DNA from 3 places in the Pseudalkalibacillus sp. A8 genome. Region 1 is predicted to be linked to each of the others. Evidence: a T-box and tRNA genes for the amino acid it is inferred to sense, from the RefSeq annotation. Region 1 holds a T-box; the other regions hold tRNA genes.

Region 1 (4,234 bases):
AGCACAAGAAATTGCAGATCAATTGAAGAACAGAAGAGCAGTCGTAATGAATCTGCAAAGAATCCCGCTTGACCAGGCAAAACGTATTGTCGATTTTCTTAGCGGAACAGTGTACGCCATCGGTGGAGATATCCAAAAACTTGGTCCGAACACTTTCATGTGCACACCAGATAATGTAGACGTTTCAGGTGCAATTTCTGAAATGACTGGTGAAGAATAGAAGCTTAAAAGGGTGGTTATAGAGAATGCTAGAAGATATCCTAATATTTGCAATAGGAGCTTATCGATGGTTGATCATCATTTATATTTTCATGTCCTGGGTACCTAATGCGAGAGAGTCATCCTTTGGTCAATTTTTAGGGTCGATTTGTGAACCGTTCCTCTCTCAATTCAGAAAAATCATACCACCGCTTGGAATGATTGATCTGTCACCAATCGCAGCATTGTTTGCACTGTTCTTTGCTGAGATCGGTGTCCGTGCATTATTTGATTATCTGTAGGTGTCGATATGTCGATATATGATCATTTCAGACCAGAAGAACAGCCATTTGTGGATCAAGTGTTGGAATGGCGGAAACTCGTACTGGATCAATACAGGGTCAAAGTTACAGATTTCCTGGATCCAAGAGAGCAGCAGATTGTAAAATCTCTTCTTGGTACGAATGATGAAGTCCGTTTTCAAATCTGGAAGGGGTACCAGGGCATTGAACGTTCAAGAGCCTTGCTGTACCCCATTTATTATGAACCTCAAGAGGAAGACTTTGAAATCGTATGTCTTGAGGCAGATTATCCATCAAAATTTGTCACCATCCATCATTCAGACGTCCTTGGTTCTTTAATGAGCCTCGGCTTGAAACGGAAGAAATTCGGTGATATTTTAATGGATGACTCCAAATTTCAACTCATTCTGGCAAGTGAGATTGCAGACTACGTCCGTTTGAATTTCAATTCGGTAGGGAAGACATCTGTAAGTACAAATGTGATTTCCCATGACAAATTGAACAGCAAGGACGAAGAATGGGCGACGGCAGCAAGTACAGTAAGTTCTTTGAGGTTAGATGTCGTATTGTCCGAAGTATTTCGTCTATCACGGTCAAAGGTGGTACCTTACATAACGAACAAAAAAGTAAAGCTGAATTGGAAGATTGTCGATCAGCCTTCAAGAATTTTAGAAGAAGGAGACCATCTTTCTGTACGAGGTATTGGAAGAGCGAAACTCATTTCTATTGATGGTAAAAGTAAAAAAGGGAAATGGAAAATTACGTATGGTACAAAAAATTCCAAATAAGAGAAGGATTTGGTATTGAATATGTCGAAAATGAAAGAAAGTAAAGACATCGATACGGGGGTGGCGTCATGCCTTTAACACCATTGGATATTCATAATAAAGAGTTCAATCGTGGGTTTCGAGGATATGATGAGGATGAAGTAAACGGATTTTTAGATCAAGTCATCAAAGATTATGAAGGTGTCATACGTGAAAAGAAAGACTTGCAGGAAAAGCTAGCGAAAATGGAAGAGAAGCTTTCCTACTTTACGAACATCGAAGAAACGTTGAACAAGTCGATCGTGGTGGCACAGGAAACGGGCGAAGAAGTAAAGCGCAATGCAAATAAAGAAGCCCGCTTGATTGTAAAAGAAGCAGAGAAAAACGCTGATCGAATCATAAATGAAGCACTGTCAAAATCCAGGAAAATCATGCTCGACATCGAAGAACTGAAGAAACAATCTTCCGTTTACCGTACACGTTTCCGAATGCTGATCGAAGCTCAACTGGAAATGCTGAAAAATGAAGATTGGGAGCATCTGATGCCTCCAAAAGATGAAAAAGAACAGGATCAACTTACAGAGTCGGATGCTGAAAAAGCAAACATAACTTGACGTAGTATTTTAAAATTCGGTATACTTTGATGACAGGAACATATACCTACTAAGATGGGGACAGTACGATTAGGTCATCTTTCAAAGCGAACCGGGATTGGTGGAAGCCCGGTAAAGATCCTAGTAAGGAAGATCACCCCGGAGTACCGCGCTGAATAACAATGAGTAAGCAGCGGCGCATCATTCACGTTAAGAATGCTGAGTGGTTTGTATGAAAAGGAATCATATAGACTATTAGGGTGGTACCGCGAGTCAACCTTCTCGTCCCTATTGGGGATGAGAAGGTTTTTTATTTCATTATAATAGATGGAAAATCTTTTTTGCAGTAAAAGTGAACGTTGGCTCAGCTTGTCATAAAGCTCGGATTCTCCACATTCACGTCAATCAATGAGTAAAGAAATTTTGGAAGGGCAGGAAAGACATATGAATTACAAAGACACGTTATTGATGCCGAAAACTGATTTCCCAATGCGGGGCGGTCTTCCGAACAAGGAGCCGAACATTCAAGAAACATGGGAGCAACAGAAAATTTATGAAAAAGTACTTGAGAAAACGAAAGGCCAACCGAAATTCATCTTGCACGATGGACCACCATATGCAAATGATAATATCCACCTCGGCCATGCTGAGAACAAGGTATTGAAAGATATCATTGTCCGTTATAAATCAATGAATGGCTTCAACGCGCCATACGTTCCTGGTTGGGATACACATGGATTACCGATCGAGACAGCTCTCGCTAAGAAAAAGAAGGTAGACCGAAAGAAACATACAATCGCTGATTTCCGTAGGATGTGTGCAGACTATGCGCTTGAGCAGGTTGAATTACAGAAAGAACAATTCAAGCGTCTAGGTGTACGAGGCGACTGGGATAACCCATACATCACATTGAATAAAGAATACGAAGCGGAACAAATCAAAGTATTCGGTGAAATGGCGAATAGAGGGTTGATCTATAAAGGGAAGAAACCTGTTTATTGGTCTCCATCATCTGAATCTGCATTTGCCGAAGCAGAAATCGAATATAAGGACAAACGGTCTCCATCCATCTATGTCGGATTCAAAGTCAAGGATGGCAAAGGCGTGGTTGAAGAAGATGTGTCTGTAGTCATCTGGACGACCACACCATGGACGATTCCCGCCAACCTCGGTATCGCAGTCCATCCAGATTACACCTATGTCGTCGTGGAAACTGCCGGAAACAAATATCTGGTGGCAGAAGATCTTCTCGAACAGTTGACAGAAGTATTGGAATGGGGAGATCCAAAAGTACTAAAACAGGTTAAAGGGACAGATCTTGATAAAGTGGTTGCAAAGCATCCGTTTTATGACCGAGATTCATTACTGATGCTGAGTGATCACGTTACGACTGATTCAGGTACTGGATGTGTCCATACTGCTCCTGGCCACGGTGAAGATGACTTTAAAGTCGGGAAACGTTATGGTATCGGCATCCTTTGCCCGGTTGATGACAAAGGCGTCATGACAGAGGCAGCACCAGGTTTTGAAGGAATGTTTTATGATGATGCTAATAAACCGATCACAGAAAAACTTCAAGAGTCAGACGCTTTGCTTAAATTGGAATTCATCACCCACTCCTATCCACATGACTGGAGAACAAAGAAACCGATTATTTTCCGAGTGACTGACCAGTGGTTTGCATCGATTGATAAAATCAAGGATCAGATCCTTTCAGAAATCAAAAATGTCAAATGGTATCCACACTGGGGTGAAACTCGTCTCCACAACATGGTTAAGGATCGAGAGGATTGGTGTATTTCGCGTCAAAGAGCTTGGGGTGTACCTATTCCGGTCTTTTATGGTGAAGATGGAGAGCCGATCATCACACAAGAAACGATCGAACATGTTTCGAACCTGTTCCGCGAGCATGGATCCAATGTCTGGTTTGAATGGGATGCGAAGGATCTTTTGCCTGAAGGTTTCCAATCAGAACATAGCCCGAATGGCGAATTCACCAAAGAAACAGATATCATGGATGTCTGGTTCGACTCAGGTTCTTCACATCAAAGTGTATTGAATGAACGTCCTGAATTACAACGACCTGCTGATGTATATTTGGAAGGAACTGACCAATACAGAGGTTGGTTCAACTCTTCTTTATCTACAAGTGTGGCTGTAACTGGAAAATCACCATACAAGACGATCATCACTCATGGGTTCGTACTTGATGGTGAAGGTAAAAAGATGAGCAAGTCGTTAGGCAATGTCATCGATCCGATGAAAGTCATGAAGCAACTAGGGGCAGACATCATCCGTCTATGGGTTTCTTCTGTAGATTATCAATCGGATGTACGTGTTTCTGATGAGATCCTGAAGCAAGTTTCTGAAGTAT
Region 2 (4,234 bases), 1.8 Mb from region 1:
AGCCAACATCCTGGTTGTCTGGGCAACTCCACATCCTTTTCCACTTAACGTATACTTGGGGACCTTAGCTGATGGTCTGGGCTGTTTCCCTCTCGACTACGGATCTTATCACTCGCAGTCTGACTCCCGTGGACAAGTTCCTGGCATTCGGAGTTTGACTGAATTCGGTAATCCTGTGGGGACCCCTAGTCCAATCAGTGCTCTACCTCCAGAACTCTCACCACGAGGCTAGCCCTAAAGCTATTTCGGGGAGAACCAGCTATCTCCGAGTTCGATTGGCATTTCACCCCTACCCACACCTCATCCCCGCACTTTTCAACGTGCGTGGGTTCGGGCCTCCATTCAGTGTTACCTGAACTTCACCCTGGACATGGGTAGATCACTCGGTTTCGGGTCTACGACAACGTACTCATGCGCCCTGTTCAGACTCGCTTTCGCTGCGGCTCCGTCTCTGCGACTTAACCTTGCACGTTATCGTAACTCGCCGGTTCATTCTACAAAAGGCACGCCGTCACCCGTTAATGGGCTCCGACTACTTGTAGGCACACGGTTTCAGGATCTCTTTCACTCCCCTTCCGGGGTGCTTTTCACCTTTCCCTCACGGTACTGGTTCACTATCGGTCACTAGGGAGTATTTAGCCTTGGGAGATGGTCCTCCCAGCTTCCGACGGGGTTTCACGTGTCCCGCCGTACTCAGGATCCACTCTGGAGGGAACGACGTTTTGGCTACAGGGCTGTTACCTCCTCTGGCGGGCCTTTCCAGACCGCTTCGCCTACGCCGTTCCTTTCTTACTCCGTATAGAGTGTCCTACAACCCCAAGAGGCAAGCCTCTTGGTTTGGGCTGTTTCCGTTTCGCTCGCCGCTACTCAGGAAATCGCGATTGCTTTCTCTTCCTCTGGGTACTAAGATGTTTCAGTTCCCCAGGTCTGCCTTCTCATACCCTATGAATTCAGGTATGGATCCTACCCCATTACGGGCAGTGGGTTCCCCCATTCGGAAATCCCCGGATCAAAGCTTACTTACAGCTCCCCGAGGCATATCGGTGTTCGTCCCGTCCTTCTTCGGCTCCTAGTGCCAAGGCATCCACCGTGCGCCCTTCATAACTTAACCAATGTCATTTTTCGATTAGCGTCGAATTTCATTGTTTTTCGATCCTCCGGTACTCATTTAGCGAACTAAACTCCGTTTCCTCGGGACGTTACTTCCTCGAACTTCTCGAAATCTAACGGTCATAGATGCCAATAAAATTGACGCATTACAATTCGATGTCTTGTTTTCAAGAATTTCATTATCTAGTTTTCAAGGAACAGTCTATCACTCTATGAAAGAAGTGATATGATACAGGATGATAAACCTACCGACATATTGTCAACAGGATAATGGTGGAGCCTAGCGGGATCGAACCGCTGACCTCCTGCGTGCAAGGCAGGCGCTCTCCCAGCTGAGCTAAGGCCCCGAATATTTCCTTCTATATAATGGTGGGCCTAAGTGGACTCGAACCACCGACCTCACGCTTATCAGGCGTGCGCTCTAACCAGCTGAGCTATAGGCCCAAAACTTCTATAAATAAAAAAAGCTCTTTCAAACCCGGTTATGAAATGTCCGGGATAATGAAAAAGAACTCTTTCAAAACTAAACAAAAGCCAAAGCGTGTTCCATGTCCATAAAGGACTCCTTAGAAAGGAGGTGATCCAGCCGCACCTTCCGATACGGCTACCTTGTTACGACTTCACCCCAATCATCTGTCCCACCTTCGGCGGCTGGTTCCAAAAGGTTACCTCACCGACTTCGGGTGTTACAAACTCTCGTGGTGTGACGGGCGGTGTGTACAAGGCCCGGGAACGTATTCACCGCGGCATGCTGATCCGCGATTACTAGCAATTCCGGCTTCATGCAGGCGAGTTGCAGCCTGCAATCCGAACTGAGAATGGCTTTATGGGATTCGCTCAACCTCGCGGTTTTGCTGCCCTTTGTACCATCCATTGTAGCACGTGTGTAGCCCAGGTCATAAGGGGCATGATGATTTGACGTCGTCCCCACCTTCCTCCGGTTTGTCACCGGCAGTCACCTTAGAGTGCCCAACTGAATGCTGGCAACTAAGATCAAGGGTTGCGCTCGTTGCGGGACTTAACCCAACATCTCACGACACGAGCTGACGACAACCATGCACCACCTGTCACTTCGTCCCCCGAAGGGGAACCTTCCATCTCTGGAAGTAGCGAAGGATGTCAAGACCTGGTAAGGTTCTTCGCGTTGCTTCGAATTAAACCACATGCTCCACTGCTTGTGCGGGCCCCCGTCAATTCCTTTGAGTTTCAACCTTGCGGTCGTACTCCCCAGGCGGAGTGCTTAATGTGTTAACGTCAGCACTGAGGGTGGAACCCCCCAACACCTAGCACTCATCGTTTACGGCGTGGACTACCAGGGTATCTAATCCTGTTTGCTCCCCACGCTTTCGCGCCTCAGCGTCAGTTACTGGCCAGAGAGCCGCCTTCGCCACTGGTGTTCCTCCATATATCTACGCATTTCACCGCTACACATGGAATTCCACTCTCCTCTCCAGTACTCAAGTCCCCCAGTTTCCAATGACCCTCCACGGTTGAGCCGTGGGCTTTCACATCAGACTTAAGAGACCGCCTGCGCGCGCTTTACGCCCAATAATTCCGGACAACGCTTGCCACCTACGTATTACCGCGGCTGCTGGCACGTAGTTAGCCGTGGCTTTCTGGTTAGGTACCGTCAAGGTACCGCCCTGTTCGAACGGTACTTGTTCTTCCCTAACAACAGAGCTTTACGACCCGAAGGCCTTCCTCACTCACGCGGCGTTGCTCGGTCAGACTTTCGTCCATTGCCGAAGATTCCCTACTGCTGCCTCCCGTAGGAGTCTGGGCCGTGTCTCAGTCCCAGTGTGGCCGATCACCCTCTCAGGTCGGCTACGCATCGTCGCCTTGGTGAGCCCTTACCTCACCAACTAGCTAATGCGCCGCGGGCCCATCTGTAAGTGATAGCCGAAGCCATCTTTTAATCCTCCTCTATGCAGAGGAGAATGTTATCCGGTATTAGCCCCGGTTTCCCGGAGTTATCCCAGTCTTACAGGCAGGTTGCCCACGTGTTACTCACCCGTCCGCCGCTGACCTCTGAGGAGCAAGCTCCTCGTTGGTCCGCTCGACTTGCATGTATTAGGCACGCCGCCAGCGTTCGTCCTGAGCCAGGATCAAACTCTCCAATAAAGTGTTTAATTGCTCATTAATTTTAAATCGAAATTGATTCAGGGTTCTTATAATAAAGACCCGTTTCACGCTTGGCTTTTGTTCAGTTTTCAAAGAGCTTGTTTCCCTGTCAAAAGGGCTTTGTTCGCCTCTGTCCCGAAGCGACTTAACTAATATAACATCTAAAATATCGATGGTCAACCATAAATCCAAAAAAGTTTCAAAAGGGTTTTACGACTAGTTAGTGAATTGATTATAAAGTAAAAAAGTGCTGTAAAGGAATGGAGGCAATCATGTATCGAATCTTCTATTTTTTAATTTTCCTATTGTCCTTTTACGGGTTCTTACAGTTGATTAAGTTCGTATTCAAGGTCTTTGTTCCATATAGTTCTATGGCCGATATCATACATATTTGTCTCGCCATCATCCTCGGTGTCCCATTTGCCTCCATGATTGCTGGATGGCTGACACCATTCAAACCAGAAAAGTAGGGGCTTAAAAAGAATCAGACACCATCAGCACAAACATCTTGTATCAAAACCAGGCTTTTTCTCAAAATGTTGTTAGGAACGGTATGAGTCAGACACAGCCCCAACTTTTTATTATGGATTAAAAATCACCGCTTAAATACCAGACAGATTCAGTAGTTGTAAACATACCGAAGCAAATACCGATTATCCCACCACATAACAGATTATTTGCAGGATTCTCTATTGTTTATCTCTCATTACCGGAACTCCAATTCAGATATAGGGTGCTTTTCTTATTTAGTACTGGATATCTTCCCTTGTGTGGTCTTTATCAAATTCTTCTGGATCCTGGTCAAAATATTTATCCGTATATTTTTTGACGAATTTATCATCCTGCAAGTAGCCCGCTCCCCAGGTAGGATCCATGACCAGCCACTCACCATCCACTTTCGTTTCGACCCATGCATGCCGCGCAAATGAAAAGCTCGCTCTTCCTGTCACCATACGGGCTTCCATTCCATTTGCACGAAGCAAGGAAATCGTAAGGTAGGAGT
Region 3 (4,234 bases), 2.1 Mb from region 1:
AACCTTCCAGCACCGGGCAGGTGTCAGCCCCTATACTTCGCCTTACGGCTTCGCAGAGACCTGTGTTTTTGCTAAACAGTCGCTTGGATCTTTTCACTGCGGCTCTCTCGGGCTTGCACCCTATCAGAGCACCCCTTCTCCCGAAGTTACGGGGTCATTTTGCCGAGTTCCTTAACGAGAGTTCTCCCGAGCATCTTAGGATTCTCTCCTCGCCTACCTGTGTCGGTTTACGGTACGGGCACCTCTTTCCTCGCTAGAGGCTTTTCTTGGCAGTGTAGGATCAGGGACTTCGGTACTCTAGTTCCCTCGCCATCACAGCTCCGCCGTATGGTGGACGGATTTGCCTATCCACCGGCCTGACTGCTTGGACGCGCATATCCATCAGCGCGCTCTCCCTACCTTCCTGCGTCCCCCCGTTGCTCAAACGGAAAGGAGGTGGTACAGGAATATCAACCTGTTGGCCATCGCCTACGCCTTTCGGCCTCGGCTTAGGTCCCGACTAACCCTGAGCGGACGAGCCTTCCTCAGGAAACCTTGGGCTTTCGATGGAGAAGATTCTCACTTCTCTTTTCGCTACTCATACCGGCATTCTCACTTCAAAGCGCTCCACGAGTCCTTCCGGTCTCGCTTCTCAGCCCTTCGAACGCTCCCCTACCACTGTACCGTTAGGTACAATCCATAGCTTCGGTGATACGTTTAGCCCCGGTACATTTTCGGCGCAGAGTCACTCGACCAGTGAGCTATTACGCACTCTTTAAATGGTGGCTGCTTCTAAGCCAACATCCTGGTTGTCTGGGCAACTCCACATCCTTTTCCACTTAACGTATACTTGGGGACCTTAGCTGATGGTCTGGGCTGTTTCCCTCTCGACTACGGATCTTATCACTCGCAGTCTGACTCCCGTGGACAAGTTCCTGGCATTCGGAGTTTGACTGAATTCGGTAATCCTGTGGGGACCCCTAGTCCAATCAGTGCTCTACCTCCAGAACTCTCACCACGAGGCTAGCCCTAAAGCTATTTCGGGGAGAACCAGCTATCTCCGAGTTCGATTGGCATTTCACCCCTACCCACACCTCATCCCCGCACTTTTCAACGTGCGTGGGTTCGGGCCTCCATTCAGTGTTACCTGAACTTCACCCTGGACATGGGTAGATCACTCGGTTTCGGGTCTACGACAACGTACTCATGCGCCCTGTTCAGACTCGCTTTCGCTGCGGCTCCGTCTCTGCGACTTAACCTTGCACGTTATCGTAACTCGCCGGTTCATTCTACAAAAGGCACGCCGTCACCCGTTAATGGGCTCCGACTACTTGTAGGCACACGGTTTCAGGATCTCTTTCACTCCCCTTCCGGGGTGCTTTTCACCTTTCCCTCACGGTACTGGTTCACTATCGGTCACTAGGGAGTATTTAGCCTTGGGAGATGGTCCTCCCAGCTTCCGACGGGGTTTCACGTGTCCCGCCGTACTCAGGATCCACTCTGGAGGGAACGACGTTTTGGCTACAGGGCTGTTACCTCCTCTGGCGGGCCTTTCCAGACCGCTTCGCCTACGCCGTTCCTTTCTTACTCCGTATAGAGTGTCCTACAACCCCAAGAGGCAAGCCTCTTGGTTTGGGCTGTTTCCGTTTCGCTCGCCGCTACTCAGGAAATCGCGATTGCTTTCTCTTCCTCTGGGTACTAAGATGTTTCAGTTCCCCAGGTCTGCCTTCTCATACCCTATGAATTCAGGTATGGATCCTACCCCATTACGGGCAGTGGGTTCCCCCATTCGGAAATCCCCGGATCAAAGCTTACTTACAGCTCCCCGAGGCATATCGGTGTTCGTCCCGTCCTTCTTCGGCTCCTAGTGCCAAGGCATCCACCGTGCGCCCTTCATAACTTAACCACGTTATGAATGAACTTACACTTCTTACTTGTCATTAAATGACGTTTTCGATGTCTTGTTTTCAAGAATTTCATTATCTAGTTTTCAAGGAACAGATTCGCCGCTTTTCTTTAAGCGACAAGAATATATTATATCATCCTATTGACAGTAAAGTCAATAGTTTTTTTGGTGGAGCCTAGCGGGATCGAACCGCTGACCTCCTGCGTGCAAGGCAGGCGCTCTCCCAGCTGAGCTAAGGCCCCAAATGAAAGATATGATTTTTAAAATGGTGGGCCTAAGTGGACTCGAACCACCGACCTCACGCTTATCAGGCGTGCGCTCTAACCAGCTGAGCTATAGGCCCAAACAACCTTTACATACTCTTTCAAAACTAAACAAAAGCCAAAGCGTGTTCCATGTCCATAAAGGACTCCTTAGAAAGGAGGTGATCCAGCCGCACCTTCCGATACGGCTACCTTGTTACGACTTCACCCCAATCATCTGTCCCACCTTCGGCGGCTGGTTCCAAAAGGTTACCTCACCGACTTCGGGTGTTACAAACTCTCGTGGTGTGACGGGCGGTGTGTACAAGGCCCGGGAACGTATTCACCGCGGCATGCTGATCCGCGATTACTAGCAATTCCGGCTTCATGCAGGCGAGTTGCAGCCTGCAATCCGAACTGAGAATGGCTTTATGGGATTCGCTCAACCTCGCGGTTTTGCTGCCCTTTGTACCATCCATTGTAGCACGTGTGTAGCCCAGGTCATAAGGGGCATGATGATTTGACGTCGTCCCCACCTTCCTCCGGTTTGTCACCGGCAGTCACCTTAGAGTGCCCAACTGAATGCTGGCAACTAAGATCAAGGGTTGCGCTCGTTGCGGGACTTAACCCAACATCTCACGACACGAGCTGACGACAACCATGCACCACCTGTCACTTCGTCCCCCGAAGGGGAACCTTCCATCTCTGGAAGTAGCGAAGGATGTCAAGACCTGGTAAGGTTCTTCGCGTTGCTTCGAATTAAACCACATGCTCCACTGCTTGTGCGGGCCCCCGTCAATTCCTTTGAGTTTCAACCTTGCGGTCGTACTCCCCAGGCGGAGTGCTTAATGTGTTAACGTCAGCACTGAGGGTGGAACCCCCCAACACCTAGCACTCATCGTTTACGGCGTGGACTACCAGGGTATCTAATCCTGTTTGCTCCCCACGCTTTCGCGCCTCAGCGTCAGTTACTGGCCAGAGAGCCGCCTTCGCCACTGGTGTTCCTCCATATATCTACGCATTTCACCGCTACACATGGAATTCCACTCTCCTCTCCAGTACTCAAGTCCCCCAGTTTCCAATGACCCTCCACGGTTGAGCCGTGGGCTTTCACATCAGACTTAAGAGACCGCCTGCGCGCGCTTTACGCCCAATAATTCCGGACAACGCTTGCCACCTACGTATTACCGCGGCTGCTGGCACGTAGTTAGCCGTGGCTTTCTGGTTAGGTACCGTCAAGGTACCGCCCTGTTCGAACGGTACTTGTTCTTCCCTAACAACAGAGCTTTACGACCCGAAGGCCTTCCTCACTCACGCGGCGTTGCTCGGTCAGACTTTCGTCCATTGCCGAAGATTCCCTACTGCTGCCTCCCGTAGGAGTCTGGGCCGTGTCTCAGTCCCAGTGTGGCCGATCACCCTCTCAGGTCGGCTACGCATCGTCGCCTTGGTGAGCCCTTACCTCACCAACTAGCTAATGCGCCGCGGGCCCATCTGTAAGTGATAGCCGAAGCCATCTTTTAATCCTCCTCTATGCAGAGGAGAATGTTATCCGGTATTAGCCCCGGTTTCCCGGAGTTATCCCAGTCTTACAGGCAGGTTGCCCACGTGTTACTCACCCGTCCGCCGCTGACCTCTGAGGAGCAAGCTCCTCGTTGGTCCGCTCGACTTGCATGTATTAGGCACGCCGCCAGCGTTCGTCCTGAGCCAGGATCAAACTCTCCAATAAAGTGTTTGATTGCTCATTAAATGTAAATCGAAATTGATTCAGGGTTCTTATAAAAGACCCGTTTCACGCTTGGCTTTTGTTCAGTTTTCAAAGAGCTGAATGGTTTGTTTTTGTCCAACCATTTTTGTGTTTGTCGCTTATTGGCGACTTTATTAATGTACCACATCACTTTGTCGATGTCAACAAAGAATTTTATCGTGTGTTGTCGCGAAAACAGTTTTTCCAACGACGAAAAATAATATACCATCTTTTTAAGTTTCAATCAATACATTTTTCAAAAATAGTTTTATGAATTTAATTCCACTCAATTGACTAACAAAAAACAGGGCGCGATCCAACCTTCAGGATCAGCCCTGTTTATAATAAGCAATTCTATTTATT

What was found. A T-box is a leader RNA that pairs with one kind of tRNA and senses whether it is charged. The one in region 1 lies ahead of ileS (isoleucine--tRNA ligase), so its partner is inferred to be a tRNA-Ile.
Region 2: it encodes a tRNA-Ile, which carries the amino acid that the T-box ahead of ileS (isoleucine--tRNA ligase) is inferred to sense. The anticodon was not compared.
Region 3: it encodes a tRNA-Ile, which carries the amino acid that the T-box ahead of ileS (isoleucine--tRNA ligase) is inferred to sense. The anticodon was not compared.

The regions. Positions count from the first base shown of each region.
Region 1 covers NZ_CP174509.1:2,212,614-2,216,847, forward strand. Annotated here, with positions in the region: gene ACJROX_RS11540 (cell division protein SepF) at 1-220, shown strand, start outside; gene ACJROX_RS11545 (YggT family protein) at 246-500, shown strand; gene ACJROX_RS11550 (RNA-binding protein) at 509-1,288, shown strand; gene ACJROX_RS11555 (DivIVA domain-containing protein) at 1,357-1,881, shown strand; T-box leader at 1,924-2,153, shown strand; gene ileS (isoleucine--tRNA ligase) at 2,305-4,234, shown strand, end outside.
Region 2 covers NZ_CP174509.1:391,216-395,449, reverse strand. Annotated here, with positions in the region: rRNA gene ACJROX_RS02145 (23S ribosomal RNA) at 1-1,111, opposite strand, end outside; tRNA gene ACJROX_RS02140 (tRNA-Ala) at 1,382-1,457, opposite strand; tRNA gene ACJROX_RS02135 (tRNA-Ile) at 1,478-1,554, opposite strand; rRNA gene ACJROX_RS02130 (16S ribosomal RNA) at 1,681-3,231, opposite strand; gene ACJROX_RS02125 (hypothetical protein) at 3,504-3,701, shown strand; gene ACJROX_RS02120 (transglutaminase domain-containing protein) at 3,978-4,234, opposite strand, start outside.
Region 3 covers NZ_CP174509.1:114,342-118,575, reverse strand. Annotated here, with positions in the region: rRNA gene ACJROX_RS00585 (23S ribosomal RNA) at 1-1,885, opposite strand, end outside; tRNA gene ACJROX_RS00580 (tRNA-Ala) at 2,052-2,127, opposite strand; tRNA gene ACJROX_RS00575 (tRNA-Ile) at 2,152-2,228, opposite strand; rRNA gene ACJROX_RS00570 (16S ribosomal RNA) at 2,303-3,853, opposite strand; gene lysS (lysine--tRNA ligase) at 4,226-4,234, opposite strand, start outside.